One region of the Lysobacter sp. Soil_N_51 genome, then DNA from elsewhere that is predicted to be linked to it. Evidence: predicted binding sites of a transcription regulator. Region 1 holds the regulator's gene; each other region holds the start of a gene.
The links. Region 1 encodes HrcA, which represses chaperone genes, less so after heat shock. Its sites were predicted from a motif close to TTNGCACTCNNNNNNNNNGAGTGCNAA; they were not measured.

Region 2: AC3A4T_RS05055 (co-chaperone GroES) is a predicted target of HrcA. The motif match lies at 8,964-8,990, and genes of this name have one in related genera.
Region 3: rpoH (RNA polymerase sigma factor RpoH) is a predicted target of HrcA. The motif match lies at 7,666-7,692, and genes of this name have one in related genera.

What each region holds. Positions count from the first base shown of each region.
Region 1 is NZ_JBDGLR010000007.1:316,685-326,963, reverse strand. Features, by position in the region: gene AC3A4T_RS15695 (hypothetical protein) at 1-259, opposite strand, end outside; gene AC3A4T_RS15690 (DUF3857 domain-containing transglutaminase family protein) at 263-2,209, opposite strand; gene dnaJ (molecular chaperone DnaJ) at 2,536-3,666, opposite strand; gene dnaK (molecular chaperone DnaK) at 3,838-5,757, opposite strand; gene grpE (nucleotide exchange factor GrpE) at 5,944-6,456, opposite strand; gene hrcA (heat-inducible transcriptional repressor HrcA) at 6,826-7,875, opposite strand; gene recN (DNA repair protein RecN) at 8,379-10,061, shown strand.
Region 2 is NZ_JBDGLR010000002.1:469,267-479,545, forward strand. Features, by position in the region: gene mprF (bifunctional lysylphosphatidylglycerol flippase/synthetase MprF) at 1-944, opposite strand, end outside; gene AC3A4T_RS05020 (LysR family transcriptional regulator) at 1,411-2,340, opposite strand; gene AC3A4T_RS05025 (zinc-dependent alcohol dehydrogenase family protein) at 2,456-3,466, shown strand; gene AC3A4T_RS05030 (endonuclease) at 4,083-5,876, opposite strand; gene AC3A4T_RS05035 (helix-turn-helix domain-containing protein) at 6,252-6,659, opposite strand; gene AC3A4T_RS05040 (cupin domain-containing protein) at 7,066-7,440, opposite strand; gene AC3A4T_RS05045 (hypothetical protein) at 7,564-7,818, opposite strand; gene AC3A4T_RS05050 (AraC family transcriptional regulator) at 7,918-8,721, shown strand; gene AC3A4T_RS05055 (co-chaperone GroES) at 9,038-9,325, shown strand; gene groL (chaperonin GroEL) at 9,452-10,279, shown strand, end outside.
Region 3 is NZ_JBDGLR010000010.1:68,805-79,083, reverse strand. Features, by position in the region: gene AC3A4T_RS19690 (primosomal protein N') at 1-842, shown strand, start outside; gene AC3A4T_RS19685 (g-type lysozyme inhibitor) at 1,041-1,463, opposite strand; partial or broken gene AC3A4T_RS19680 (NYN domain-containing protein) at 2,108-2,926, opposite strand; gene tal (transaldolase) at 3,106-4,059, shown strand; gene AC3A4T_RS19670 (NAD(P)/FAD-dependent oxidoreductase) at 4,070-5,359, shown strand; gene AC3A4T_RS19665 (hypothetical protein) at 5,440-5,868, opposite strand; gene AC3A4T_RS19660 (DUF1203 domain-containing protein) at 6,134-6,601, opposite strand; gene rpoH (RNA polymerase sigma factor RpoH) at 6,777-7,655, opposite strand; gene AC3A4T_RS19650 (N-acetylmannosamine-6-phosphate 2-epimerase) at 8,177-8,887, opposite strand; gene AC3A4T_RS19645 (hypothetical protein) at 8,884-9,237, opposite strand; gene AC3A4T_RS19640 (peptidogalycan biosysnthesis protein) at 9,258-10,279, opposite strand, start outside.

The sequences.
Region 1 (10,279 bases):
CATGCCAGCGGTAACCGGCCTGCCGCGACCACAGCGTGTGCAGCGGCGGAATGTCGACCGGATTGCCGCCAGCGTCGAGGCTCAGCCCGATCGGTCCGACCGACGCGTGAAGGGTTTCGCCCCACGGGCCGAGTTCGCGGTAGAACGCTTCCAGCGTCGACGGCAGGGCGATGTCGCCCTGCCATTGCGACACAGCCTGCGAGCGCAGTTCGCCCCAAGGCTCCAGTAACGGCCGCAAAGACTCGTAGCTGCGCGTCATGGCTTACTGATACACCAACTGCGCCTTGAGATTGGGCAACACTTTCTTCGCGAAGGCCTGATAGGCGCGGTTGTAGTCGGCGGTGCACACCGGCCCCAGGGTCACATCTTCGATCACCCGGCTGGCTTCGAGCACGTTGCCCTTGAGCGTGTAGGTCGCGGTGTAGCGCGAACCGCCGGATTCCAGGCTCAGGTTCGGCGGCACCGCGATCACTTTCATCGTCGCCGGGAATTCGATCCGGTAGGTCTCTTCCGAACGTCCGCCGCCGCAGGTGCCGTCGCCTTCGTCCTTGTCGATCTCGGCGGTGGCGCTGCCGACCAATGCACTGACCGGCATCGGGCTGAAGAAACTCGGACCCAGCGCGAACGCACCCGGCACCGGCAAGGCCTGCTTGACCTCAAACTGCGTGCGATAACGATGTTCGCCGCGCAGCGGCTTAGGATCGTCCTGGGTGAAGCTGCCTTCGGCCTCCAGGCCGCCGCGCTTGAACACGTTCTTGACCATGTCCTTGGCGTCGTCGGCGCTGAGCTCGCGCAGGCTCGCGCGCATCGAGATCGCCGGCATGCCGCTGAGTTCGACCTCGACCGTGCCCTTCATCGACCCGTCCTCAAGCACGGTCAGGCGGGTGTCCATGCGCTGGCGGTTGTGCAGTTTGACGAAGCCCGGCGTGGACGCCTGCAACTCGGGCCGGTCGATGCGCAGCAACGGCTTGCCGGCGATCTGCGCCGGTAGTTCGCCGAACGGAATGCCCTTGGCGGTCGCATCGACGTACAGGTCCAGACCCGGCAGGTAATTGAGCACGTGGTTGACGCTCGACGCCACCGGCACCTTGGGCAGGGTGTAGACGTTGCCGGCGTTGATCAGCGCCTGGGTCGCCTCGATGCCCTTGGCCGCGAACAGCGCCTGCAGCAAGGTCGCGTGGTCCTTGCAGTCGCCGATGCGGTTGTCGAGTACGAACTCCTGATCGCGCGGCACCACCGCGCCCAGGCCGATGCAGTTGCCGGCGTAGTTGATGTTGGTCGACACCCATTCGTACAGCGCCTGCGCGACCGCGCGCTGATCGGTCTTGCCGGCGGCGATTTCGTCGGCGAGCTTGCGCACCCGCGCGGTCGGCACCGCCTTGGGCAGCGCGCGCTCGCCGTAGGCCTTGGCGATGTCGCCGTAGCTGCGGAAGGTCGACAGGGCGTAGCCGTTGTAGCGTTCGATATCGAAGATCGTGGCCGAGTCGGATTTGCGCTTGACCGGGCTCAGGTTCTGGTAGGTCCACTCGACGATATGGCGGCCGCCGACGGTTTCGTCGCGTACCTGCTTGAGCTTGCCGAAGGTCTGCTGCTGGGTCCACAGCCCGGCCGGCAGATCGATCTTGATCCGCATATCGCCCATGTAGGCGCCGTCGGTGAAACTGGTGATGTCGGAAAAATGCCCGTCGAACATCGCCTTCTTGCCGACCAGCCGGTAGTTCAGCACCACGGTGTCGCCGACCGCGACATCGGGGAACACCAGGCGGGTGGTGGCGACGTCCGAGAACGCCGGGCCGCCGCCTTCGCGGCCGTCGTTGGTCTCGACCTGGAAGTTCGACTTGGGCACGTCGATGCGGCGGCCGTCGGCCTTGCGGGTGTAGGCCTCGACCACGTCGAGGGTCTGGATGCTGGCGCTGTAGCCGATCGATTCGTGCTTGGCGTATTCGATCGCGCGCTCGTCGAGCACCTTGAGCGCGGTTTCGTGCTGCTCGACGTAGCTGCCGTCGGCCTGCACGGTGTAACTGAGGTAGGAACGCTCCCTGCGGATCGGGTCGTCCGAAGCCGCCGCGGCGGCGGGTTTGACGACGGGCGTGGCGCTGGCCGCCGGCGCGGTGCCGGCGCGATCGGCCGGCGCGGTCTGCGCGAACGCCGCGCCGCCGACAAGTACAAGACAAACCGCGGCCGACAGCCGCTGCATCGCGATGCGCATCCTTTCTTCCCCTGTTCCTGTTGGACAGTCCTTGGTGATGGACGGTCGCGCGATCGCGGACCGGCGCCGTCGCGCCGAGCGTCGGCGCGGAAACGTTCTACCACATCCCAGGCGTGCCGGAGTTGGCGATCACGGCGCCCGCGAACAGGCGCGTCGAGGCGCGCCGATCGCCGGTGCGCGGCGGCGAACCCGGAGGTCGGCGCCCGGTGTCGTCGGACGCGAAAAAACGGATGCGCCGCCCACGAAAAAGGGGGCCGAAGCCCCCTTGTCCGGACACGCGTCGCGCGCTTGGCGCGACGCGATGCGTGCGATGCACGCCGCTGGTATCAGGACGTCATCCGATCCCAGAATCCCTTGACCCCGTCCAGAAAGGTGGAGGACCGTGGCGAGTGCTTTCGCGCCCCCTCACCCACGAACGTCGCTTCGAATTTCTCCAGAAGCTCGCGTTGTTCCGTTGTGAGATTGACCGGCGTCTCGACCACGACGCGGCAGTACAGGTCGCCGGTCTTGCGGCTGCGCACCGACTTGACGCCCTTGTCGCGCAGGCGGAACAGCTTGCCGCTCTGGGTTTCGAAGGGAATACGCAACTCGACTTCGCCGCCGAGGGTCGGCACCCGGATGGTGTCGCCGAGCGCGGCCTGCGAGATGCGGATCGGCACGTCGCAATGCAGGTCGTCGCCGTCACGCTGGAAGATCTCGTGCTCGCGCACGCGCACTTCCACGTACAGATCGCCCGGCGGCGAACCGGTCGGGCCGGCCTCGCCTTCGCCGGTCAGGCGGATACGGTCGCCGTTGTCGACACCGGCCGGAATCTTGACCTGCAAAGTCTTGGTGCGTTCGACCCGCCCCTGGCCGTGGCAGTCGGCGCAGGGATTGGCGATGGTCTTGCCGCTGCCGTTGCAGTGCGGGCAGCTTTGCTGCATCGAGAAGATGCCGCGCTGGATGCGCACCTGGCCGTGGCCTTTGCAGGTGCCGCAGGTCTCGACCTTGCCGTCGGCCGAACCGCTGCCGTTGCAGGTGTCGCAGGCGTCGAGGGTCGGGATTTCGATCTGCTTTTCGACGCCGCCGACCGCTTCCTCCAGCGACAGCTCCATCACGTAGCCGATGTCGGCGCCGCGACGCGGACCGCGCGCACCGCCGCCGCCACCTCCGAAGATATTGCCGAAGATGTCGCCGAAGATATCGCCCATGTCCGAGAAGCCCGGACCGCCGGCGCCGCCGCCGTTGCCGTGTTCGAACGCGGCATGGCCGTGCTGATCGTAGGCGCGGCGCTTGTTGGTGTCGGCCAGGATTTCGTAGGCCTCCTTGCACTCCTTGAACGCGGCCTCGGCCGCCGCGTCGCCCGGATTGCGGTCCGGGTGGTGTTTCATCGCACAGCGGCGATAGGCCTTCTTGAGGTCGTCGTCGCTGGCGTTGCGCGCAACGCCCAGCACTTCGTAGTAGTCGCGTTTGCTCATGGGCTGGGTTCGGGAATCGGGAATCGAGAGTCGGGAATCGTTAAATCAAAAGCGGGCGGCGCGTGAGAACGCCTGCCGCCCGCGACGGATGCAAGAACAGGGAATCGGTGTCCACGGGCCGCACGCACACGTCGCGCGCCCATTCCCGATTCCCCATTCCCGATTCCCGGCTTACTTCTTGTCGTCCTTCACTTCAGTGAACTCCGCATCGACCACGTCGTCGGCCTTGGCCGAGGCGCCGCCGTCGCCGGCCGGGGCGCCTTCGCCCGGCTGACCGGCGTTGGCCGCCGCGAACAGCGACTGCGCGGCTTCTTCCAGCGCCTTCGACTTGGCTTCGATCTGGCCCTTGTCGTCGCCCTTCATCGCCGTTTCCAGCTCCGAGATCGCCGCTTCGGCGCGGCCGATCTGGTCGCCCGGCAACTTCTCGCCGTGTTCCTTGATCGTGCTGCGGGTCATGTGGATCAGGCCGTCGGCGTGGTTGCGCGCCTGCACCAGTTCCTGGAACTTCTGGTCTTCTTCGCGGTTGGCTTCCGCGTCGGCGACCATCTTGGCGATCTCTTCCTCGGACAGGCCCGAGCCGCCCTTGATCTCGACCTTCTGTTCCTTGTTGGTCTTCTTGTCCTTGGCGCTGACGTGGATGATGCCGTTGGCGTCGATGTCGAACGAGACCTCGACCTGCGGCATGCCACGCGGCGACGGCTCGATGCCGGACAGGTCGAAGCGGGCCAGCGACTTGTTGAAGCGGGCCTGATCGCGCTCACCCTGCAGCACATGCACGGTCACCGCGGACTGGTTGTCCTCGGCGGTCGAGAAGGTCTGCGAAGCCTTGGTCGGAACGGTGGTGTTCTTCTCGATGATCTTGGTGAACACGCCGCCGAGGGTTTCGATGCCCAGGCTCAGCGGGGTCACGTCGAGCAGCAGCACGTCCTTGACGTCGCCGGCCAGCACGCCGCCCTGAATCGCCGCGCCGACAGCGACGGCTTCATCCGGGTTGACGTCCTTGCGCGGTTCCTTGCCGAAGAACTCGGCCACGGCCTGGCTGACCTTGGGCATGCGGGTCTGACCGCCGACCAGGATCACCTCGGCCACGTCGCTGGCGCGAAGGCCCGCGTCGTTGAGCGCGATGCGGCACGGCTCGATCGTCTTCTTGACCAGATCCTCGACCAGCGACTCCAGCTTGGCGCGGGTCAGCTTGATGTTGAGGTGCTTCGGGCCCGACGCGTCGGCGGTGACGTACGGCAGATTGACTTCGGTCTGCTGCGAGGACGACAGCTCGATCTTGGCGCGCTCGGCCGCGTCCTTCAGGCGCTGCAGCGCCAGCGGATCCTTGCGCAGGTCGATGCCCTGATCCTTCTGGAACTCTTCGACCAAGTAGTCGATGACGCGCTTGTCGAAGTCTTCGCCGCCCAGGAACGTGTCGCCGTTGGTCGACAGCACTTCGACCTGCATTTCGCCGTCGACCGAGGCGATCTCGATGATCGACACGTCGAAGGTGCCGCCGCCGAGGTCGTAGACCGCGACCTTGCGGTCGCCGCCCTTCTTGTCCATGCCGTAGGCCAGCGCGGCCGCGGTGGGTTCGTTGATGATGCGCTTGACCTCGAGGCCGGCGATCTTGCCCGCGTCCTTGGTCGCCTGACGTTGGCTGTCGTTGAAATAGGCCGGCACGGTGATGACCGCTTCGGTGACCGGCTCGCCCAGGTAGGCTTCGGCGGTCTTCTTCATCTTGCCCAGCACTTCGGCCGAGATCTGCTGCGGCGCCATCTTCTTGCCGTCCTGGGTCGCGACCCAGGCGTCGCCGTTGTCGTGCGGGACGATCGCGTACGGCACCAGGCCGAGGTCCTTCTGCACTTCGGCGTCGGTCATCTTGCGGCCGATCAGGCGCTTGACCGCGTAGAAGGTGTTCTTCGGGTTGGTGACCGCCTGGCGCTTGGCCGACGCGCCGACCAGGACTTCGCCGTCCTTGGTGAACGCGACGATCGACGGAGTGGTGCGGTCGCCTTCGGAGTTTTCGATGACCTTGGCCTTGCCGCCTTCCATGATCGAAACGCAGGAATTGGTGGTGCCCAGGTCGATGCCGATGATCTTGCCCATGGATGTTGCTCCCTCTCTCAATGCTTCAATGTTGGGGGCGGCGCGATTGCTGCAGGCCGCCGATGTGCGATATCTGGGGCTCGGTGCCGGGCAGTTCAAGCGCCCGTGCCCTGCCCTTTAACTTCGGGTGAACTTCGCGGACCGGGCCGATGCGAGCCCAGCCGCGTGCGATTCGGTGGGTTGCGCTCAGTCCTGGCTGACCACGACCAGGGCCGGACGCAGCAGGCGCTCGTTGAGCAGCCAGCCCTTCTGGTAGACCTGGACCACGTGGTTCGGCGCGACACCCGGCGCGGGCACCAGGCTCATCGCCTGATGGTGCTCGGGGTTGAACGGCTGGCCGACCGGATCGACCGCGACCAGGCCGTTGTCGCCGGCGACCTTGAGCAGCTGGCGCAGGGTCAGTTCCATGCCTTCGCGCAGCGCGTTGGGCTCGCCGCCGGCCACGCCCAGCCCGGCTTCCAGGCTGTCGATCACCGGCAGCAGGTCGCCGAGCAGGCGCTCGTTGGCGAACTTGCGGGCCATGTCGATATCGCGGGCGACGCGCTTGCGCTGGTTGTCGAGTTCGGCGCGTTCGCGCAGCGAGTCTTCGCGCAACCGGGTCAACTCGGCGCGCAGGCTCTCGACGTCGGTCGGCTCGGCGTTCGCCGCGGCGGCTTGGTCGTCGAGGTTCAGTTCGGGATTGGGGTCGTTTTGGCTCATGCTGGGTCCTGGCGGTTTTTCCGCGACAGGCCAGCTATGGGGCCGCGGCCGGACCATTCAAGTGCCGGGATCTGCGGCGATCGTGCGGGATCGGCGCTCAGTTGCGGCGAGCGGGGATGGTTTCGGGACAATCGCGGCGGCGCCGAAGGCGATGCCGGCTGCTGCTTCGATCATGGGCCGCTCCTGTAGGAGCGGCGCAAGCCGCGACCGCGCCACGACAAACCCCGGCGCCAGCCCGGCTTGCCGTAACGGTTACCCGGCCTAACCCATCCTGCGCGGGAAGGCGGGACCTGCGCGGGAAGACGGGATTCGCGGTCGCGGCTTGCGCCGCTCCTACAGCGGGCCGACCTGCAAACGCGGCGATGGTTCTTACTCGGCTTCGGGCGCCCCGAACGCATTGCCCAGCGCATCGGCCGCCGCCTGCACCACCGGGATCACCCGGTCGTAGGCCATCCGGGTCGGCCCGATCACCCCGAGCACGCCGAGTACGCGGCCGCCGGAGGTGTACGGCGCGGTCACCAGCGACACGCCTTCCAGCGGCGCCAGCCCGGTTTCCTCGCCGATGAAGATGCGCACGCCGGGCGCGCGCACGGTGCGTTCGAGCAATTGCAGGATCTCGCGCTTGCGCGCGAAGGCTTCGAACAGCTCGCGCAGCCGGTCCAGGTCGGCCAGTTCCTGCACGCCCATCAGCCGGGTCTGCCCGGCCAGGACCATGTCGTCGTTGTCCGGGATCAGCACTTGCTCGGCCAGCTCAACCGACTGCGCCAGCAGCGTCTGCATCTCGGACTGGGCATTGCGCAGTTCCAGCAGCAGCACATCGCGGATCTCCGAGACCGGCCGGCCGGCGAAATGCGCGTTGAGGTAGTTGCCGACCCGCTCCAACTCGCCGGCTTCGTACGGCCGGCGGGTCTGGATGATGCGGTTCTGCACGTCCTGATCGGCGAACACCAGGATCGCCAGCACCCGCTGCGCGTCCAGCGGCACGAAATCGATGCGCCGGAACGCGAACTGCTCGCGCTTGGGCACGCTGACCACGCCGACGAAATGGGTCATCGCCGACAGCAATTCGGAAGCGCTGCCGAGCAGGGCCTGGGTGCCGGTGCCCGACGGCAGCTCGCTGCGCAGGCGCGCGAGATCGCCTTCCGGCAGCGGCCGCACCTGCAGCAGCGAGTCGACGAACAGACGGTAGCCCTGCGAGGTCGGGATGCGTCCGGCCGAGGCATGCGGCGCGCTGAGCAGGCCGGCGTCTTCCAGGTCGCCGAGGATGTTGCGGATGGTCGCCGCGCTGACGTCCAGCCCGGCGTGCTTGGCCAGGGTCTGCGACCCGACCGGCTCGCCGCTATGGATGTAGCGGCCGATCAGCGTGCGCAGCAATTGGCGCGCGCGCGGGTCGAGGCTGGGATCGGAGCGGCGGTTCATGGGTGTGGATATAAGCGCCGGTGGGGGAAGGTGCAAGGGTTGGTTGGGGGCCGGGATTCGGGATTCGGGATTCGGGATTGGGGATTGGGGATTGGGGATTGGGAATCGTGGGTCGTGGGTCGTGGGTCGTGGGTCGTGGGTCGTAAGAAGGATGACGCGATTGGTTGCCAATCTGTCGGGCGCCACGTCTCTTCGTGCTCGTCATTCCCGCGAAGGCGGGAATCCAGAGACTTCAGAGTCATGCTTCGGTGAAACCCTGGATGTTCGGCTTCGCCGAAATGAAGCGGGGCCCGCCTTCGCGGGAATGACGAGCAAAAGCAACCCGGCCCGTCCAGCAAAAACCAACGAGGCCTCGACTGGCAAAACAACTAGGACCGACCAGCAAACCCAAGCCAGCCCACCCTCCGCCTCAATCTCACCCCATGATCCACCCCGCCCCTACGCTCGCCCCCGCCGCCGCTCCCATTCCCAGCCCCGCTCGCTCAAGGCACAATCGCCGCCGCATGCTCGCCCACCTCTCGCTCAAGCAATTCGCCGTCGTCAGCGCCGCCGAACTCAGTTTCGGACCCGGCCTCACCGTGATCTCCGGCGAAACCGGCGCCGGCAAGTCGCTGCTGGTCGACGCCCTGGGTCTGTTGTCGGGCCTGCGCGCCGACAGCGGCGTGGTCCGTCACGGCGCCGACCGCGCCGAACTGGTCGCCGACTTCACCCTCGACGACGCCCCGCAAGCCGCCGACTGGCTGCGCGATAACGAACTCGACGAAACCGGCGACGGCGATGCGCCGGTCTGCCAGATCCGCCGGGTGATCCGCGCCGATGGCGGGTCGCGCGCGTGGGTCAACGGTCGGCCCGTCACCCTGAGCCAGCTCGGCGAACTGGCCGGGCGCCTCGTCGAAATCCACGGCCAGCACGAGCACCAGGCGCTGATGGCCAAGGCCAGCCAGCTGACCCTGCTCGATGCCTACGGCCGCACCGATGCCGCGCGCGGCGCGGTCGAGACCGCCGCGCGCGCCTGGAGCGCGCTGCTGCGCGAGCGCGACACGCTGATGGCGCAAGGCGACGTCTCCGACCGGATCGGCTGGCTCGAACACCAGCACCGCGAACTCGAACGCGAAGCGCTCGACCCAGAGGCGCTGCTCAAGCTCACCGCCGACCATCGTCGTCACGCCCACGCCGCCGGCCTGATCGCCGCCTGCGAAGCCGCGTTCGCGCGCATCGGCGGCGACGAAGGCCCCTCGCTGACCCGCACCCTGCAGCAAGTGCGCGGCGAACTGCAGCGCGTGACCGAACACGAACCACGCCTGGGCGAAGTCGACGCCATGCTCGACAACGCCGCGATCCAGATCGACGAAGCCATGACCCTGCTCGACCGGGTCCGCGACGACCTCGACCTGGACCCGTCCGCGTTCGAACAGATCGAAAGCCGGATCGGCCGCCTGCACGAACTGGCGCGCAAGCACCGCATCGCCCCCGAACAACTCGCCGCGACCCGCGACGGCATCGCCGCCGAACTGGAGATGCTGCGCGGCGCGGGCGTGCGGCTGGAATCGCTCGACCTGGAAATCGAGGCCGCGCGCAAAGGCTGGCGCAAGGCCGCCGACGTGCTCGGCAAGGCCCGCCGCGACGCGGCCAAGTCGCTGTCGTCCAAGACCACCGAACTGATCGGCGAACTGGGCATGGGCGGCGGCCGTTTCGACGTCGCGATCGAATCGCTCGAAGAAGACCGGCCCGATCCCAACGGCGGCGAACGCATCGAGTTTCTGGTCGCGGCCAACCCCGGCCAGCCCGCGCGCGCGCTGCGCAAGGTCGCCTCGGGCGGCGAGTTGTCGCGCATCTCGCTGGCGATCGAAGTGGCCGCGTTCGGCATGGACGCGGTACCGACCATGGTGTTCGACGAAGTCGATTCGGGCATCGGCGGCGCGGTGGCCGAGATCGTCGGCCAGAAACTGCGCGCCCTCGGCGCCAGCCGCCAAGTGCTGTGCGTGACCCACCTGGCCCAGGTCGCGGCCCAGGGCCACGCCCACTACCGGGTCAGCAAGGCCGCCAGCGAAGGCGTCACCCAGAGCGCCGTGCAGGTGCTCGCGGCCAAGCAGCGCGAAGAGGAACTGGCGCGCATGCTGGGTGGCGTTGAATTGACCAAGGAAGTGCGCGCGGCGGCCAAGCGGTTGCTGGCGGATGTTGGTTGAGAGCCGGGATTGGGGATTCGGGATTCGGGATTGGGGAACGGCCCGGGAATCGGGAATCGGGAATCGGGAATCGGGAATCGGTTAGAGCGTAGCGGCCTGGCCTTGCTGATCTTCGTCTGATAGTTCTCTTCCCCTGCGGCTCTTCCTTTGCTACTGCTCCTCCGCTGCTGCTCTTGCCGCCGCTCTTCCTCTTCTGCTGTTCCTCTTCTGCTACGCAA
Region 2 (10,279 bases), on a different contig from region 1:
AGCACCGTCGCCAGCACCAGCGGCAGCGCGTAGTAGGTGATGCGATAGGCGACCGCGGCCGCGAGCAGGCTGGCCGGCGCGACGCCCGGCAACAGCTTGAGCAGGCTCCATTCGAACACGCCGATGCCGGCCGGCACGCTCGACACCAGGCCCGCCAGCACCGCCACCAGATACAAACCGACGAAGCCGATGAAACCGGTGCCCGACTCCGGCGGAATGGACGGCGCCAGCAACACGTACAGGGCGCCGCCGGCCAGGGCCAGTTCGACCACGCTCAGCGCAGTGACGCTGAGCACGGTGCGGCGGTCGGGCAGCCACAGCGCATGGCCGCGCAGGCGCAGGGTGCGACCGTCGCGGCCGACCGCGAACAGCAGGCCGAAGAACGCGAGCGCGATCGCCGCGCCGATCGCGCGGATCGCGCTTGCGCTGAGCGGCAGCAACAAGGTTGCCGGCGCGGGTTCGAACATCAACGCGCAGGCCAGCAACACCCAGGCGCCGAACACGAAGCCCAAGGTGCTCATCAACACGACCTGACCGATGTCGGCGAGCGACAACCCGGCCGCGCCGTAGCCGCGCAGCCGCACCGCGCCGCCGGTCAGCGCGGCGAAGCCCAGAGTGTGGCCGACCGCGTTGGCGAGGAAGGCGGTGACGATCAACCGCAGCGGCTTGACCTTGCTCGCGTTGCGGCGCAGGCCGATGGCGTCGAAGCCAACCAAACAGGCATAGCTCGCGAGGGCAAGCAGAAACGCCAAGGCGATACGAAGAGAGTCGATTTCCGCGAAAGCATGTTTAATCGACCGATACCCCTGCTCGCTGAATTCCCCGGCGAGCGCATGCAGCGCCAGCGCGAGGATCGCCAGGCTGGCGAGCATCGACACGGCGCGGCGCCAGGACGGCGACGCACGCTCGGCGGCTGGCGATGGGGCGGACGTCGGGGTGGTCATGCGGCGCTGCGTGTGGGGGATGGGGAAGCTTTCAGCAAGCGATGCGAAAGCGGAATGAGGGTGGGCGGCGGCATTTTAGGCGACGGCGCTGGCGAGGGCGTCGGGGTGTGGGTAAGAGCAAATCCCCCTGGTCCCCCTTTTCAAAGGTAGGAACTCTTCGGGATGGTTATGCGCAAGTCGGGGGCACGATGGCTCGGGGTCGGGCAGCGTGAGCTTTTCGGCACGAGAGTGCGAGCTGTGTCTGCGAAAACGACGTCAACGCAAACGGCAAGCGTAGGACCTGCGTAGGAAATGTCCCGCGCTCTAAAGCGCTGGTTGGACTTCCAGCGTCACCAACCCGACCCGGTTAAACCGATCGAACCCCATGCCCACTTTGAACAGGGGGCGAGCGCCCGGCGCAACCCCGAAGCATGTGCATCCCACAGCGCGGAGGATTCGCTTTTGCGTTCAATTCACTGCGAACCCTTCATCCCACCCCGCCCCCGATCAGCCGATCCCATACCGCCGGCTGCCCGATCGTCTCCTCGACGAAATCGATGAAGGCCTCGACCTTGCGCGGCCGGTACTCGCGTCCCGGGTACACCGCGTAGATCCCGATCGGCACCAAGCTCCAGTCCGGCAGCACTTCCACCAACTGCCCCGAGGCCAGTTCCTGCGCCACCGCGAAGGTCGCGCTCTGCACGATGCCGCCGCCGGCCACCGCCGCTTCGACCAGCGGCACGCCGTAATTCGCCTTCAAGCGGCCGCGCACCGGCACCCGCAGTGGCTCGCGCTCGCGCTGGAATTCCCAGGTCGGGGTGTCGCGGAACAAGGTGTAGTGCAGGCAGTCGTGCTCGATCAGTTCGGCCGGCGTGGACGGCGCGCCGCGCCGGGCGAGGTAGTCGGGCGAAGCGACCAGGATGCGCCGGGTCTGGGCGATGCGTCGCGCCACCAGCCGCGAATCGGTCAGCGCGCCAATCCGGATCGCCGCGTCGAAGCCGTCGCCGATCAGATCGACGAAGCGATCGTCGAATTGCAGGTCCAGGTCGATGCCGGGGTGGCGTTCGAGAAACGCCGACACCCGCGGCATCACGTACAGGCGGCCGAAATTCATCGGCAGCGACACCCGCAGTTCGCCGCGCGGCTGCAGCGACAAGTCGTGGACCCGCTCGCCCGCCGCCAGGATCTGCGCCAATGCCGGCGCGACCTCGGCGTAGTAGTGGCGGCCGGGTTCGGTCAGGCTCAGGCGCCGGGTCGAGCGATTCAGCAGCTTGGCCCCGAGCCGCGCCTCCAGCGTGTTCAGCCGGCGCGTGATCGCCCCCGGCGTGACCTGCAGCTGCCGCGCCGCGGCGGTGAAACTGCCGTGCTGCAGGATGGCCTCGAAGGCTTCGAGTTCGGAATACAGTCCACCGATCATTATTGAGCCATCCTCAATGATGAGTTGCCGAGTCGATCCTATATCAATGCATGGCGCAACAATAGTCTGGGCTCCCCGAACCAGCCGGTCCGCGCGACGGACCCGAGGAACCCCGATGGACGCCTTCCAACTGCAAGGCCACGACCTGGACAGCCTGCGCCGCGTCGAACTGCCCGAACCCCGCCCCGGTCCCGGCGAAGTCCGCATCCGCGTTGCCGCGGCCTCGGTCAACTACCGCGACTACGCCCTCGCCACCGGCCGCTACCAGCCCGAGTTGCCGCGGCCGTTCGTGCCGCTGTCCGACGGCGTCGGCCGCATCGACGCGCTCGGCGAAGGCGTCGATAGCTACGCGCTCGGCGAGCGTGTGATCGGTCACTACACGACCCAGTGGATCGACGGTCCGTTCCGGTCGGCCAACCATGCGAGCAAGCTTGGCGGCCCGCTCGACGGCTGGCTGGCGCGGCAGATCGTGTTGCCGGCCAGCGCGATCGCGCGCGCGCCTGAATTTCTCGACGATGCCGCCGCCTCGACCTTGCCGGTGTCGGGCCTGACCGCGTGGGCGGCGTTGCAACGCATGGCCCTGCCGGCCGGCGCGAGCGTGCTGGTGCAGGGCACCGGCAGCGTGTCCTTGATGGCGCTGCAACTGGCGGTCGCGCGCGGCCTGGACGTGATCGCGACCACCGGCGACGCCGGCAAGGCCGAATGGCTGCGCGGCCTGGGTGCGCGCGCCGTCATCGATTACAAACAGCGGCCCGATCTGTCGGCCGCGGTGCGCGAACTGACCGATGGTCGCGGCGTGGACGGCATCGTCGACGTGGTTGGTGGCCCGCAGTTCCTCGACCTGCTTGGTGCGGCGGCTGACAACGCGCATATCGCGGTGATCGGCTTCCTGCACAGCATGCAGGTCGACGGCAACTTGATCGGCCCGATCATGGCGCGCCAGCTCAACATTCACGGCGTCAGCGTCGGCAGCCTGCGCGATCTGCAGGCGTTCCTGGCCGAAGTGGAAACGCGGCGGATCGTGCCGATCGTGGGCGCGCGGTTTTCGTTCGAGCAGGGCGCGCAGGCGATTGCGTCGATCGCGCAGCAGCGGCAGGTGGGCAAGCCGTTGGTGATGTTTGATTAGCGGCGCAGGGGCGTGGGGACGTAAAGTTTTTCGCTCAAAGTCGCTGGATTCCCGCGTTCGCGGGAATGACGAGCAGAAGCAGGGCGCTCGGCGTTCTGATTGAGTCGCCACGAAACCTTACTACCGTCATCCCCGCGAAGGCGGGGATCCAGAGACTTCAGAGTCATGCCTGGATGAAGCCCTGGATCCCCGCCTTCGCGGGAATGACGTTAGGAGGGTTCGTGAAGGCAGGATGGTTCGCGACGAAAGGAAGAATCAGTGTCGACTCGCCTGATAGGAAGGCTGCGCGTCGTGCTTTTGCTCTTCATTCCCGCGAACGCGGGAATCCAGCGGCTTTCGTCCAGGTCGCCCGAATGTGCATTTCAGCCGAATGCAGGCCATGCCACCAAACTACGCTGCATCGCATCGCGGCCACACCGCAACCACAGCACCGCGCCACATCGAATCTTGGGCATGGCGCAGACCCGCACAGCACCACATCAAATCGCACGCACAACACCGCCACCACACCAAACCACACGTCCTATCTCAAACCGCCATCGCCACACCCCGAAAAAACGAAGGCCCGCATCCGCGGGCCTTCGTCTCGAAACACTAAAACCCAATCAACCAGCGCTTACGGAATCAACTGGCAACTAGCCGGCTTGGCCGAATTGAACAGCGACGCCGTCGCCCATTCCGGATGATCGATGAACGGGTTGCGGTTGCCCTGGAAGCTGTAGATCACTTCGTTGCGCGCCTTCTCGGCCGCATCCGGCGGGTCGGCCTGATGCCACGACAGCAGCGTGGTCAGCAGACCCATGTAGGCCGGCGAGGACGAAGTGATCACGATCTTGCTGCGGTCGTCGGTCAGTTCCAGATCCGGTTCGCTCTGTCCGGTGTTCGGATCGGTGCCGCCCTCGTAGCGGATCGCCATGTACAGCACCGCGCGCGCCATGTCGCCACGGCGCTTGCCCCAGACCTGGAACGAACCGGCGTTGCCGTCGGGCGTCTTGAACCAGTTCGAATTGCCCGGGTACACGCCGCTGCCGCCGCCCTGGCCGTTGTTGACCTCGGTGACGCGCTCGCCGCAGCCGCTCGACAGCGAACAGTCGGCGAACGGCTTGTTGCCGCGATCGGAGTTGTAGCCCGCGTCGGTGAGATACAGCATGTGGGTGTCGGTGTACGGCGCGTGCGGCAGGCCGAGGTTGCCGGTCGCGCTGCTGAAGCCCAGCGAATTCGGCCAGGTGTGCTCGCGGTTGTACTTCACGCCGCTGCCGCTGCCGGCGCGGTCGGTGACCTTGAGGTAGCTGCGGTTCTTGTACGCGTCGAGGATGCGGCCGGCGTTGTTCGGATCCTCGTCGGCGATTTCCAGGATCGTCCAGGTGTTGGTGGTGCCGCCGCTGTACGGATACGCGGTGTGGCCCTTGATCGTGGCATGCAGCGAGCAACGCAGCTGGCTGGCGCTGCTGGTGTTGACGTGCGAGTAGTAACCCGTCGGCGTGCCGCCGCCGCCGCTGGCGACGTTGAAGTTGACCACGGTGTTCGCGGCCGGGGTCGCGCCGCCGGCGTCGGTGACCTTGCTGGCGACGACGGTGAAGGTGCAGCTTTCGCCGGCGTGCAGCGCGGTGCCGGTCGAGGCGGTGATCGCGGTGCCGCTGGCCGGGTAGCTCAGCGCGACCGCGCCCGAGGTGGCGCATTGCAGGGTCAGCGCGCCGCTGGCCAGGGTCACCGCTTCGCTGAAGTTCGCGACCAAGTCGCCGGCGGCCGGGAACGTGCTCGAACCGTTGGCCGGGGTGGTCGAACTCACGCTCGGCGGGGTGTTCGGCGAGGAGCCGGTGAAGGTCTGGCCGTTGTTGCAGGCGCCGAAGGTCTGGGTCGCCGAGTTCTGCCAGGTGAACTGCGAATACGCGCTGCCGTTGCCCGACAGCTGCAGCGAGGTGCCGGCCGCGGTCGAACCCGATTCGGACACCGGCAGGTTGATGCTGGTCTTGCCCGCGGCCGGGCCGCCGCTGGCGGTGATCTGGCCTTCGTAGCTCAGGAACTGGACCACGTTGCCGCTGCCGTCGACCAGGGCGAAGCCGTCGTTGGCCCCGTTCTGGATGCCGTTGGTGGGGTAGCTCAACGTGGCGATGCGCGCGCTGCCGCTGCCGCAGGTCACCACGCTGCCGGCCGGGACCGGGTCGTTGTCGTAGGTCACCGCCGACGACGGCGAGCTGCCGTTGTACAGATAGATGCGGTAGTTGCTGAGGGTTTCGCCGGCGGTGGCGACGACTTCGATCCGCTCGCCGGTGTCGCCGGCCGAGGTGGCGTCGTCGTAATGGAATTCGTTGATGAACACCGCGGCCGAGGCCATCGACGGCAACAGCGCGGCGATGGCGAGCGAGAGAACGGCGGCGCGGCGCACGCGGGGCGTGCTTGCGAACAGCATGGCGGAACAGTCAGTGACTGACTTGCGCATCGAAACGACTCCTTGTGAGTGGCGTGGCGTCCGGCCGCATGAAAGCGCTAGGCCGGCGCAGCTCAGGCGCCCTCCCCGGGCGCACCGGTCGAGTCTAGACGCGGTTTGTGACCGAGCCGGGCATGCGCCGGCGAATGGAGCAGCCAAATAGAGACGTTGGTCGCGGTTATGTGGGTTATCGCCGTAGATCGGCTGCGTTGGATGCCGCGAGAAGCGGCGGCGGGCCGACGGTCGCGGGCGCGATCGGCTTGTGAAACAGCGCTTTTGCGAGTGCGGGTTTGGTGGGCGGCTTCAGCCCGATGTGGTTCGCTCAGCTCATCTCGAGGCGGTGGCTGGCTCCGGCGCTCAGCCCGCGCCCTGGCCCTTGCCGCCGCGGGTCTTGCCGGTACGCAGCTCCGCCAGTTGCTCGGCGACTTCCACCAGCGGCGCCTTGGAGCGGGTCGGCGCCTCGCGGAACGCCGCGATCAGGCGCAGCTCCAGCGGGTCATCGATCAGCAGCGCGTCGGCGGCGGCGACCGAGTCCATCGCCGTGTCCAGCGACAGGCCCATCTTGCCGCGACCGGTCGCGAGCCATTCGAACTGCACGCCGGTGACCAGGGCCAGTTCGCGCAGGTGGGCCATGCTCGGGAACTTGCCCTGGGCCGCTTCCCAATGCCCGACCGCGCTGCGTTGTACGCCCACCGCCGCGCCGAGGGCGGCCTGGGACAGGCCGGCGTGGCGGCGTGCGAGTCGAATGCGCTGTTGGGGCGTCATGAGATGGATTTGGCACTTTTATAGGGGAAAAATCAGCAAGTGCTACCTATGCTCACCTAGTGATCGATAGACGCCGTACCTAGTGCGCTTTAGCTAGCCGTGTGCGCTGTCGCTTCCAACAAATACAGCAAGTTAAGTGCTCGGACAAGTCCTGTTGATACCGGTAGTGGCGGCGCCCAGCCGGCCGACGTGTGGCAACCGTCGCAAGGACTTCGCAAGATGCTCACACGCTGATATGGACTTCGGCTGGACACGAGGTCGGTTCGGGGGACGGGCGCTGGATTGCGCCATGCGTAGGACGGCCATCTCCGTACCAAAGAGCGCGTTCCACGGGACGCGCTCTTTCTTTTTGTGCGCCGCGCGGGCCGTCGATTCCGATCCGCACGATGGCCGACCGGCCGCGCGCTCAGGCCAGCGGCCGCAACTGCTCGTCGAGCGAGCGGGTCTTGTCGGTGACCACGTCCCCGGTGTGCCGGGTGGTTTTGCGTTCGATCAGCAGGATGTGGCATTCCTCGCTGGCGACCGGGTTGTGGCGTACGCCCTTGGGCACCACGAACAACTCGCCCGCGCCCAGTTCGACGGTGCGGTCTTCCATCTCGATCGCCAGCCTGCCTTTGAGCACCATGAACAATTCGTCCTCGTCGGCATGGCTGTGCCAGGCCAGGGTGCCGTGCACGCGCGCGACCTTGATATAGGCGTCGTCGACTTCGGCGATCACCCGCGGCGACCACAGTTCGGTGAGCGTTGCGGCGATCTCGGCGGGAGAAGTCACGGACGACATGCGAAATCCTGGCGAAGGCTGGGAATCCCAGTCTAGTACGCCCTGGTACGCCGCATGGCACGCCGCCCGACGCGGCGTGTCCGGCCATGCAGAGGCCGCACGCGCGCCATGGCGCCGCGTGCGTCAATCCTGCGATTCGACCCACGTGCGCAGCCTGGCGTCGCGAATCTCCAGCACTTCGAACAAACCCACCGCGCGCAAGGCGGGCAGGGCTTCGCGGATGTGCTGTTCGGCCTCGGCGCGCGCGGCGTCGGCGGTTTGCGGGTCGCTCAAGGCGCGGGCATTGGCCAGGAACGCGGCGACCGAGCCTTTGCGTACGGCCACGCCGTCGATCCGGGCTTCATCGAGGTGGTCGGGCAGGATGTCGTGAGCGCGCATCGGAAACTCCATCGTGACGGTCGAAAAGGTGGGTCCATGCTGGGTGGGCCGGGCCGGCTCTGCTACGTTGCCCCGGCCATCCCATAGCGCGTTCCGGCCATGTCCGATCCTTTGCTTGCCCCGGCCCGCGCCGATTCGGATGCGGGGCCGTTCGTGATCGCGGTGAGCCTGGTCGCCCATGGCGTGCGCGACACCGCGCCGCACCAGCACGCGCGCGGGCAATTGCTGGGCGCCCATCGCGGCCTGCTGTCCGTCGGCACCGGGCAGGGCCGCTGGCTGGTGCCGGCGACCGATGCGGTGTGGCTGCCGCCGCACGCGCCGCATTCGCTGCGCTCGCACGGCGAGGCGTTTTCCGGCTGGAGCGTGTATGTCGCCCAGGCCGATTGCGTGGCGTTGCCGACGCGGCCGTGTGCGATCCGGGTGTCGGCGCTGCTGCGTGCAGCGATCGCCCGAGCCGCGACCTGGCCGGCTTCGTTGCCGTTGGACGAGGCCCGGGAGCGGCTGGCGCGGGTGCTGCTGGACGAGATCGTCGATTGCCATGCCCACAGCCGGGCCGGCGAACGCATCGGCCTGCCGATGCCGAGCGATCCGCGCGCGCTGCGCGTGGCCCAGGCCCTGATCGACGACCCGGCCGATCCACGCGGTCTGGCCGAATGGGCGGCTTACGCGCATTTGTCCGAGCGCAGCCTGAGCCGCCACTTCAGCGCCGAAACCGGCTACAGCCTGCTGCAATGGCGGCAACGCGCGCGGCTGATGCGCGCGCTGGAACGGCTGGCGGCCGGCGAGGCGGTGACCACGGTCGCGCTGGAGATGGGTTACGACAGCGTCAGCGCGTTCACCGCCATGTTCCGGCGCCACCTTGGCGCCGCGCCGACCCAGTACCTCAAGCCCTCGCGGGGCTGAGCGGCCGGACGGGGCGGGCGTGGCCTGACGGTTCGGCCATGCGCAGATCCCCATCGGTCCAGGCACCGCTGTCCTTCTTATTAGTGAGCTTTGCCCCGCGCGTCCGGCATCCGCGCCGGGAGTCCGCGCCCGCCGGCATCCGGGCGGCATCGAGAATTTCTTCGCCCGGGCCCTTGAAAGGCCGCCAGGACGCCTCATGTTCCGTGCAGTCCCGGTTCGCCCGGGCGCTTTTGTCCCCGGCGTTGGCACTCGACGGGGGCGACTGCTAAAATTCCCGTTCTTTCTCCACCCATTCAATCACTTACAGAGGGTCGCCATGAATCTCAAGCCGCTTTACGACCGCGTTGTGGTCAAGCCGATCGAAGCCGACGAAATCTCCGCCGGCGGCATCATCATCCCCGACGCCGCCAAGGAAAAGTCGACCAAGGGTGAAGTCGTCGCCGTCGGCGAAGGCAAGGCCCTGGACAACGGCAGCCTGCGCGCGCCGAAGCTCAAGGTCGGTGACAAGGTCATCTACGGCCAGTACTCGGGCAGCTCCTACAAGCAGGACGGCGTCGAGTACAAGATTTTGAAAGAAGACGACGTGCTGGCGATCGTCGGTTAAGAGCCGCGATTCGGGATTGGGCATTCGGGATTCGCAAAGCGCTTGCGCTGCGATCCCGCCCCACCCGACGACCCGCTTCAGCTCTTGCCAATCCCAAATCCCCAATCTCAAATCCCGGAGTTTCAAATGGCTGCCAAAGAAATTCGTTTCGGTGAGGACGCACGCGCCAAGATGGTGCGCGGCGTCAACATTCTCGCCAATGCCGTAAAGGCCACCCTCGGTCCGAAGGGCCGCAACGTCGTGCTCGAGAAGAGCTTCGGCGCGCCGACGATCACCAAGGACGGCGTGTCCGTCGCCAAGGAAATCGAGCTGGCCGACAAGTTCGAGAACATGGGCGCGCAGATGGTCAAGGAAGTCGCTTCCAAGACCTCCGACAACGCCGGTGACGGCACCACCACCGCGACCGTGCTGGCGCAGGCGCTGATCCGCGAGGGCATGAAGGCGGTCGCCGCCGGCATGAACCCGATGGACCTCAAGCGCGGCATCGACAAGGCCGTGGTTGAAGCCGTCGGCGAGCTCAAGAAGCTGTCCAAGCCGTCCTCGACCAGCAAGGAAATCGCCCAGGTCGGCGCGATCTCGGCCAACTCCGACGCCGACATCGGCGACCTCATCGCTCAGGCGATGGACAAGGTCGGCAAGGAAGGCGTGATCACCGTTGAAGACGGTTCGGGCCTGGAGAACGAGCTCGACGTGGTCGAGGGCATGCAGTTCGATCGCGGCTACCTGTCGCCGTACTTCATCAACAACCAGCAGTCGATGTCGGCCGAGCTGGACGACCCGTACGTGCTGCTGTACGACAAGAAGATCTCCAACGTGCGCGACCTGCTGCCCGTGCTGGAAGGCGTGGCCAAGTCCGGCAAGCCGCTGCTGATCGTCGCCGAGGAAGTCGAAGGCGAAGCGCTGGCGACCCTGGTGGTCAACACCATCCGCGGCATCGTCAAGGTCTGCGCCGTG
Region 3 (10,279 bases), on a different contig from region 1:
TGCAATGCCACCACTGCGGCACTCGCCGGCCGGCGCCGGACGCGTGTCCGGATTGCGGCGGGCTCGCGCTGCAATCGCAGGGCGCGGGCACCGAGCGGATCGAGGAATCGCTGGCCGCGCGGTTTCCGGATTTCCCGGTCATGCGCATCGATCGCGGCAGCACCCAGAAGCGCGATGCGCTGGAACAGATGCTGGGCGAGTTCGGCACCACGCCGGGCGTCCTGGTCGGCACGCAGATGCTGGCCAAGGGCCACGACCTGCCGAATCTGACTTTGGTCGCGGTGGTCGGCATCGACGAAGGCTTGTTCAGCGCCGACTTCCGCGCGCCGGAAAAACTCGCCCAGTTGCTGATCCAGGTCGCCGGCCGCGCCGGCCGCGCCGACAAACCCGGCGAGGTGATGCTGCAGACCCATCACCCCGATCACGAACTGCTGCACACCTTGCTGTCCGGCGGCTATCCGGCGTTCGCCGAAGTCGAACTGGCGCAGCGCGAGGCCGCCGGGTTTCCGCCGTTCGCGCACATGGCATTGATCCGCGCCGAGGCGCAGGAAGTCGAAGCGGCGAACGCGTTCCTGGCGATGGCGCGGCGCGAATTCGAACGCGTCGCCGGCCCGCGCGCGCGCGACGCCGCCGATCCGGCCACGTCGCTGGAAGTCAACGGACCGGTGCCCGCGCCGATGCCGCGCCGCGCCGGTTACCTGCGCGCGCAGCTGATCCTGTCCGCGCCCGAACGCCGCCCGCTGCACGCCGCGCTCGATGCCGCATTGCCGGCAATCCATGCCGCGCCGGAAGCGCGCAAGGTGCGCTGGTCGCTGGATGTCGATCCGGCCGATCTGTACTGATCGTCCAACCTCACCACCCAATTCGCGCGGATGCTCCGTCACTCCCCTGTAGGAGCGGCGTGAGCCGCGACCGCGCTATCTCGCTTGCGTCGTAGGTGAGGTGTCGCGGTCGCGGCTTACGCCGCTCCTACAGACGAGAATTTCAGCTCTTGCCAAAAGATCGTGGCTTCGCGCGCCGCGATCGCATGCGCACCGCCCTCAACGCACCTCGATCTTCAGCGAATACTTCACCACCGCGCCGCGACGCGCGCTGGCGCGCGGCTGGTACATCTGGATGCGATACACACCATCGGCCGGCAGGCGCGCGCTGCGGGTGTCGTCGCCTTCCAGCGGCAAGGCGAGCTGTTGCGGATCGGGCAGTACGTAGTCGGCCGGCGGAAACACGTTGAGGTTGGCGTTGCTGCTGCCGCTCACCTTCAGGCTCAACCGCTGGCCGGCCTTGGCGGTGAGCAGATACTCAACGGTGTCGTAGCCCTTGAACGAGCCTTTGAGTGTGGTCGCGCTCTGGCCCTTGGCGAAATGCACCGGCACCTGGCTGACCTTGTCGGCGGCCGAAGCGATCGCCGAGGACATCAGCAAGGACAGTGCGAGCAAAGCGGCCGATAAGGGGCGAGCGATCATGTGCGAATTCCATGGGGGATGGGCGATGACCTTAGCCCAACCCACGCTGCCGAATCGTGAACCGTGCCGATGCGGTTACATCGAGCGCCGATGTGCCCGCTCATCGCACGAAAAACGGCACGCGGCAACAAAGCGGCAACGCCGAAGCAACGCAAACCCGCGTCCGCCGAGACCATGCTTGCATCGTCGCAAAACGCGCCGACAGCGACACGGTAGCGCGTGAATTGACTAATCGCCGATAGCCCACCGCGATCGCCGCCTGCCTGCTCTGCGCCCCACGCCGACACCGATGCGATTCGCGGCGACCAGACCGGCGGTATTCACCGCCGCGTGCGACATAACGCAGCCCATCCCGTCATCCGATCCACACGCCGGTCGATATCGCCGAAACGCTGATCGACGTTGCGAACGAACACGGATCAGGACTTCGACTTGTCTGCGGGCTTCGCGGCCGCGGCCGGCTTGGATGGGGCTTGTTGCTTGGCTTGTTGCTTCGGTTGCTGCTTCGGTTGTTGTTTGGGTTGTTGTTTGGGTTGTTGCTTAGGCTGTTTCCTGGCTTGTTTCTGCGGTTGCGGTTGCGGCTTGGACTGTTCCGCGGATTGCGGCTTCGGCTGTGGCTTAGGCTGTTCCGCGAGTTGCGACGTCGCCTGTGGCTTGGCCTGCACCGCGGGCGCTTGCTCACTTTTCTGCGCAGGCTCCGCCACCGATTTCACCGGCTTGGTCACGCTCTTATTCTTATCGCGTATCCACACGCTGAGCGGATCGCGCCGAATCTCGAACAGCCCCATCGCCTCGATCAGGTCGCTGAGCTTGGGATAGCCGTAATTGCGCGGATCGAACGAGGCCTGATTGCCGACCTGCTGACCGACGCTCGCCAATCGCGACCAGCCATCGTCGCCGCTGGCCGAATCGGTCGCACGCCGCAGCATTTGCACCAGGCGGGTATCGCCGCGCAGGTCCTTGGCGCTGCGCGGCGGCGTGGTCGCCACCTCGTCGGGCGGCGCGTCCTCGCTGGCCGGCTGGCCCAGGCCTTCGACATAGGTGAATTTCGAACACGCGTTGACGAACGGCTCGGGGGTTTTCTTTTCGCCAAAGCCATAGACCTTGACCCCGTCGGTGAGCAGACGCATCACCAGCGGGGTGAAGTCGGCATCGCTGGAAACGATCGCGAAGCCGTCGAGGTTGCGCGCGTACAACAGGTCCATCGCGTCGATCACCATCGCCATGTCGGACGCGTTCTTGCCCTTGCTGTAGGCGAACTGCTGGATCGGCCGGATCGCGAACTCGTGCAGCACCGCTTCCCAACTCTTGAGGTTCGGGCTTTTCCAGTCGCCGTAGGCGCGGCGCACGTTGGCCACGCCATAGCGCGCCACCTCGGCCAGGATCACTTCGATCTTCGCCGCCGGCGCGTTGTCGGCATCGATCAGCAGCGCGATGCGTTTTTCTTCCGAGGCCAGGCCCATGCGCTCATTCTCCCTGCCGCCGGCCCGGACACGGGCGGGCGTTGTCGCGGCCAGCCTAGCGCAACCGCCGCCGCGGCGCGTGGCACTGAAGATCGACGCACTGAAGATAGGCCGGCTTCATGACGGCCTAACCCCGATGCGGGACAATGAGCGCGAATCCGACGACAAGACACTCCCCCATGAGCAATCAACTCGAACAACTGCGCGCGCTGTCCACGGTCGTCGCCGACACCGGCGACATCGACGCGATCGCCCGCTTCCATCCGCAGGACGCCACCACCAACCCCTCGCTGCTGCTCAAGGCCGCCGGCCTGCCGAACTACGCGCCGTTGATCGACGCGGCCCTCGGCGGCGCCCAGGGCGATGACGAGGCCGCGCGCGTGAGCGATGCCGGCCTGCGCCTGGCGGTGGCGATCGGCGGCGAAATCCTCAAGCTGATCCCCGGCCGCGTCTCGACCGAAGTCGATGCGCGCCTGAGCTTCGACACCCAGGCCAGCCTGGCCCAGGCGCACCGCATCGTCGAACTGTACGAGCAGGCCGGCATCGGCCGCGACCGCCTGCTGATCAAGCTCGCCTCGACCTGGGAAGGCATCCGCGCCGCCGAGCAGCTCGAGCGCGAAGGCATCCACTGCAATCTGACCCTGCTGTTCTCGTTCGCCCAGGCGGTGGCCTGCGCCGAAGCCGGCGTGTACCTGATCTCGCCCTTCGTCGGCCGTATCCTCGACTGGCACCTCGCCAACGGCATGGCCAAGCCAGCGACGCCGCAGGACGATCCGGGCGTGCAGTCGGTCACCCGCATCTGGGAGTACTACAAGCGCAACGGCTACCCGACCGTGGTGATGGGCGCGAGCTTCCGCAACACCGGGCAGGTGCTGGCGCTGGCCGGTTGCGACCGGTTGACGATTTCGCCCGAACTGCTCGGCGAACTCGAATCCACCCAGGCCGACGTTCAACGCGCTCTGTCCGAAGACGGTCAACGCACCCAACCGGCCGAACCGCTCAGCGAAGCCGCATTCCGCTGGCAGCACAACGAGGACGCGATGGCGACCGACAAGCTCGCCGACGGCATCCGCCGCTTCGCCGCCGACCAGCGCAAGCTCGAACAACAACTCGCCCAGCGTCTGCGCGGCTGAGCGCATGGCGATGAGCAACGATCCGCGCAAGCACGTCGTCATCGTCGGCGGCGGTTTCGGCGGTCTGTGGACGACGCGCGCGCTGGACTCGGCCGACGTGCGCATCACCCTGATCGATCGCCGCAACCACCATCTGTTCCAGCCGTTGCTGTACCAGGTCGCGACCGCCGGCCTGTCGGCACCGGACATCGCCGCGCCGCTGCGCCACATCCTGCGCAAGCAGGCCAACGTCGAAGTGCGGCTGGGCGAAGTGGTCGGCCTGGATGCGGTCGCGCGCAACGTCACGCTCGCCGACGGCGAGGTGATCGGTTACGACTACCTGCTGCTGGCCAGCGGCGCGACCCACGCCTATTTCGGTCACGACGAATGGGCGCAGCACGCGCCGGGCCTGAAGACCCTCGACGACGCGCTGCACATCCGCCGCCGCGTGCTGACCGCGTTCGAACGCGCCGAAGCGACCGACGACGAAGCCGAACGCGCGGCGTGGCTGCATTTCGCTGTGGTCGGCGGCGGCCCGACCGGGGTCGAACTCGCCGGCACCCTGGCTGAGATCGCACACAAGACCCTGCGCCGCGAATTCCGCCGCATCGATCCGTCGCAAGCGAAGGTCCGCCTGATCGAAGCCGGGCCGCGCGTGCTCTCCAGCTTTCCCGAGTCGCTGTCGGAGAAAGCGCGCGCGCAGTTGCAGCGGTTGGGCGTGGAAGTCGTCACCGGTACGCCGGTCGGCGCGATCGGACGCGACGGCTACAGCCTCGGCGCCGAGTTCGTGCCCGCGCGTACGGTGCTGTGGGCGGCCGGCGTCGCCGCCTCGCCGCTGGGCGCGCTGCTCGACGCGCCGCGCGACCGCGCCGGCCGGGTGCGGGTCGAACCCGACCTGACCGTGCCCGGCTATCCGGACGTCTTCGTCGCCGGCGACCTGGCGAGCATCCAGCAAGCCAACGGCCAACCGGTGCCGGGGGTCGCGCCGGGCGCCAAGCAGATGGGCAGCTACGTCGCCCGCGCGATCCGTGCCCGCCTGAGCGGCCGCACCATCGAGCCGTTCCGCTATGTCGACTACGGCAACCTGGCCACCATCGGCCGCCGCGCCGCGGTGGTCGACCTGCGCGGTTTCAAGTTCTCCGGCTTCCTGGCCTGGGCGTTCTGGCTGGCCGCGCACGTGTTCTTCCTGATCGGCTTTCGCAACCGCCTGATCGTGATGCTCAACTGGTCGTGGGCGTATTTCACCTACCAGCGCCACGCGCGGATCATTTTCGGCGGCGCCGGAGAAGACGGCGATGGCAAGGACGACGACGCCGGCTGAGCCATGCGGACCTCACCGCAACAAAGAAGGGCGCCTCGCGGCGCCCTTCTTTGTTCGAACGAATCGAACGCGGCGATCTATCAGGTGTAACCATCGTAGTAGAACGCGGTGGCCTGCACGTTCTTGGTCGCGCCGGTATCGAGATCGGTGATGGTCACGCGCAAGGTGGCCTCGCCGTCGCCCTGGGTTTCGGTACTGATCGACTTCTCGCAATAAGACTGATTGCCGCAACCGGCCGGCACGGTGTTGGTCTCCAGGTCGCGCCAGGCATAGGAATAATTGCCCGCGCCCAGGCCGGCGACCTGGAACAGCGCGGTGGTCGGATTGGTCGCGCCGCCCGGCCGCCACACCGAGACGCAGCTGAAAGCCTCGGGCACGTCCAGTGCATAGGTGTCGACGAAGCAGGTCACCACCGCATTGCTCATGTCGCCCGCTCGTGCCGGCTGGCTGTGCGCCAGCCCCAAAACCGCAATCAACGCGCCCACCGCCCATAGCTTGATGCCTTGCATACACCCTCCATTGGTCTGCGTGACGCGGGCCGCGATCGGCCCGCGCGATTCGGGAAACCGCCGGTCCCGGCGGCTTCGAGCGCGAGTCTAGACAGGCCCGAGGGCGCGCATGCGCCTGACGCGGCAAGCGCATGCGGGAGTGCGATGCCGCTTCCACTTTATCCCGATGCGCGGCACATCTCGGCGCGCTGCCATCGCAAGTGCAGCATGCCGGCCATCGTCGGGCGCGCATCGATTGCGCCGGTCGATGCCGGTCCAACGCGGCTCAGTGCCGATCGATCCGGCACAGGAAGCAGCCGAAGCGCGCGTTGTGCGCCATCACGCTGACGACGCCGTCGATCGCGAACAGTGACTGCAGTTCGTCCTGTGCCGCCGCGCCGTCGACCGCGCGCGCATCGCGCATCCAGCCGTCGCGGTCGTAGGCGCGCAGCGACAGATACCGGGTCGCCAGGATCGGCGGCAGTTCGTTGCGATACGTCGGCGCCTGCAGCGCGGCCTCGCGCACGAAGATCGGGCCGCTCGCACGATACGGCCCAAGCGCATGGTGTTCGTACGGCAGCAGCAACAAGGTCTCGCCGATCGCGGCATCGGTCAGCGACACCCGGCAGGGATAACCGCGCGGCGAATCGGCGACGACCCGGCGCATGTCGTGGGCGCGCAGGCGATCGTCGTCGAGCGCGAACAAGGGACGGAACGGTTCGGGCGACAGGCCGCTGATGCGATAGGCGTTCATGGGCGACTCCAGGCGATGGCTTGAGCTCACGATAGCCATCGCCTGACGCAGTCGATATCCGGATCTTGTCGCGGCCGCGCGCGCCCCAGCTCCGCGTGTCGCGGTGGTCGATCGGACAATAAAAAACGGCCCGGTTTCCCGGGCCGTTGCATTGCATCGCGTTATTCGAAGCTGGTTACGCCGCGAACAGACCGCGCATCTTCTTCAGCGCGTTGGCTTCGATCTGGCGGATACGCTCGGCGCTGACGCCGTATTCGTCGGCCAGTTCCTGCAGGGTGATCTTGCTGTCGTCGTCGAGCCAGCGGCGCTTGATGATGTCGCGCGAACGCGCATCCAGGCCGGACAGGCCTTCGCGCAGCAGACCCAGCTTGCTGTCTTCTTCGTCTTCGCGCTCGTAGGACTGCGACGGGTCTTCCTCGGCGGCGCGCAGGTACGCGGCCGGCGACGGCGGCGCGTGATCGTCGTCCTCGTCGGACGGCGCGTCGAAGCCGATGTCGCGACCCGACAGGCGCGATTCCATCTCGAGCACTTCGCGCTCGGAGACGTTCAGGTCCTTGGCGACCTGGCTCACCTCTTCGGCGTTCATCCAGCCCAGGCGCTTCTTGCTCTTGCGCAGGTTGAAGAACAGCTTGCGCTGCGCCTTGGTCGTGGCGACCTTGACGATGCGCCAGTTCTTGAGGATGAACTCGTGCATCTCGGCGCGGATCCAATGCACCGCGAACGAGACCAGGCGAACGCCCTGGTCGGGGTCGAAGCGCTTGACCGCCTTCATCAGGCCGATGTTGCCTTCCTGGATGAGGTCGCCGATCTGCAGGCCATAGCCGTTGTAGCCGCGGGCCACATGGACCACGAAGCGCAGATGCGAATGGACGAGTTCACGGGCCGCGTCGAGGTCTTCGCCGTCGCGGAAGCGGCGGGCCAGGGCCTGCTCGTCTTCGGCGGTCAGCACCGGGATCTGATGCACCGCGCCGATATACGCGTCCAGCGAACCGAGCGCGCTGGGCACAGGCAGGTTGTTGGTGACGAGAGCAGCGGATTGGGCAATAGAGGTCATGGGGGTCATCTTAGCAGTCGGCATATAGGACTGCTAAAGGGGGAAAAGGTTCCGCTGTGTTGCGGGATTGGAACGCACGAACGCGGTCTTGGGGTGTCGGTCGCATTCGCTATGACGGGCCTTGGCCGAAATTCCGGTCAAAACCATGAGGCCGAGTCGAAAGCTCAACAACATCAATATGTTACAAAATACAGCCGGTAAGCCCTTGTGAATCTTTCCGCGCGCCGGCCGAATCTGGCCTGCGTTATTCGGCACTGCCGGGCATCCAATTCGGCGGTTTGTCGCCATTTCCCGCCGAATCCCTTTATCCGCGGTTACGCCAGCGGTTTTTCGCGGCGTGGCGGCGAGCGGGATAACTATTTGAACCTTATGAATTAAAAGATTATTAAGAGCAGGCGCCGCAGCCGCTCTACCAGACCTTCGCAGGGCCGGGACCCTCGTCGATCACGGCCAAGATCGACCGCCAAAGCGAGCCGTTTACGGCATCTTCCAGGCCGCTCGATCGACGCCAAAGGCAGCAATTAGCCTGCAGTTGCCAACATTTCGCCGACAAAGCGCGCCGTTATGCTCTGCGGCCGGGTAATGGCACTGCCTATGACCACGAAATCCGCGCCAAGTTGCAGTGCGCGGGCAGCCTGCTGCGGGGTGTCGATACCGCCTTCAGCCACCAGCAGGCAACTGTCGACGGCCCGGCGCATGCGCCGGAACGCGGCGAAGTCGTCGTCGGTCAGGCGCTGCCCCCGGGTGGCCTCGGTATGGCCGAGCGCCGCGCTGGACACGCAGTCGAAGCCCAGCGCCTGCGCCCGCAGGGCCTCGGCCGTGGTCGCCACCTCGGCCATCAACCGCAGGCCCGGATGCCGCTTGCGGATCGCGGCGTAAAAGTCGGCCAGACGCTGCCCGCCCGGACGACGACGCTCGCTGGCGTCCAGGCCGGCCATATCGGCGCCGGCCTGCGCCACCTGATCGATCTCGACCAGGGTCGGGGTCAGCGCGATCTCGCAATCCGGATAGACCTGGGTGAGCACGCCGATCAACGGCGCGTCGACGGCCGCGCGGATCCGGGCGATGTCGTTCGCGCCGTTGGCCAGCACCCCGCAGGCGCCGCCCTCGATCGCCGCGCGCGCCATCGCCGGCATGCAGCCGTGCATGGGTTCGTCGGGCAAGGCCTGGCAAGAGACCACCAAGCCGCCACGCAAGCGTTCGAACAAACGGCTGGTCGCCACGCGGCTCATCGCCCGGCGTCGCCGCGCGCGGTCGGCAGCGGCGCGTCGTTGAGCAGGCGCGCGTCGAGGATGTCCCACCAGCGATCCTGCTCGATCCGTCGTTGCTCCCAGGCCGGGTTCGCCGAACGACGCGACACCTCGCGGCGGTAATCGCCCCAACCGGCTTCGTCCGCGAACGAAATCCAGTGCTCCAGGCTGTGCACGCCCGGCCCGACCGTGCACACGTACCAGCGCGGATCGTGGGCCATGGCCAAGCCGTCGTAGAACCAACGTTCGCGTTCGCCAACCCAACGCCAGAACGCGGGCAGATCGGCGCGCGCGGCGGCGCTCGGGCGGAAGGTGTAGATCAGATGCAGCATGGCGACTCCGCGTGCATGGATCAAAGGAACGCTTGCCAGGCCGGGCTCAGGTGCGCGCCCAGTTCGCGACGATGGCGCTCGGCGAAGCGCCGGTTGTGTCGGCGCACCGCGATCGGATCGAGCGAGCGATCGCTCAGCAGCACCGCCGCGGCCAGCGGCTCGATGCGGGCGCCGCGGCTGGCTTTCGCGTGCAGAGCCGAGATCGACAAGCGCAGTTCATCGAATCCTCCGCGGGCGGCGTAGTTGATCGGCTCATAGCAGGTCAGGACGAAGTAGCGGAAATCGCGATCGTCCAGGCTGTAATCGCAACCGTAGTAGCGCGCGTGCAGCGCGCGGCCGAAGCGATACAGCAGGCACAACGCGACGATGCGCTCATCGCGTCGCGCCACGACCGCGATCGGCGACAGCCCCGCCTGGCGTTGCGCCTCAAGCATCCGCTGCATCCAGGCCGCGCCCTGGGTGCTGCCGTAGCGGGCGCGGTTGCAGGCGATCAGTTCCGCCGCGCGCGCCTGCTCGGAAGGATCGATGAGGCCCCATTCGACCCGGTTGCCGCAACGCGCGAACGCGGCGATTTCAGCGCGGACTTCGTAGCGATGGTGCCGGTTCCAAGCCGCCATCAGCCCGGCCAGACCGTCAGGTGGAACCTCGATGTTCGCTTCGGCCGAGTGCAGCAGCACGCTGGCGCCACAGACCTCGGCGAGTTCCCGCGCGGCCGTCAGCGGCATATACGGCAAGACCACGCCGACGTCGCCGCGCTCGCGCGCGATGCCGGCCATCGCCTGCAGCATGCGCCTCAATGCTTGCACGCGCCGGCGTCCGCTCACGCACGGCACTTGGTTATGGGTCGAACGGCGTCCACCGCCCCAGACGAAGCCGCGCGTCCACGGGCCGCGAACGTCGTTGAAGAAAGCGCCGAGTTCGAACAATCCGTCATCGCGTTCGCCGCTCCACAGCGTGCAGGCAGCGAGCAAGCCGGCCGAACTCCAGACCGCAAGCACCTCGCACGCGCCCAGGGCGCGATCCAGGCCGGCCAGCCAGGCGT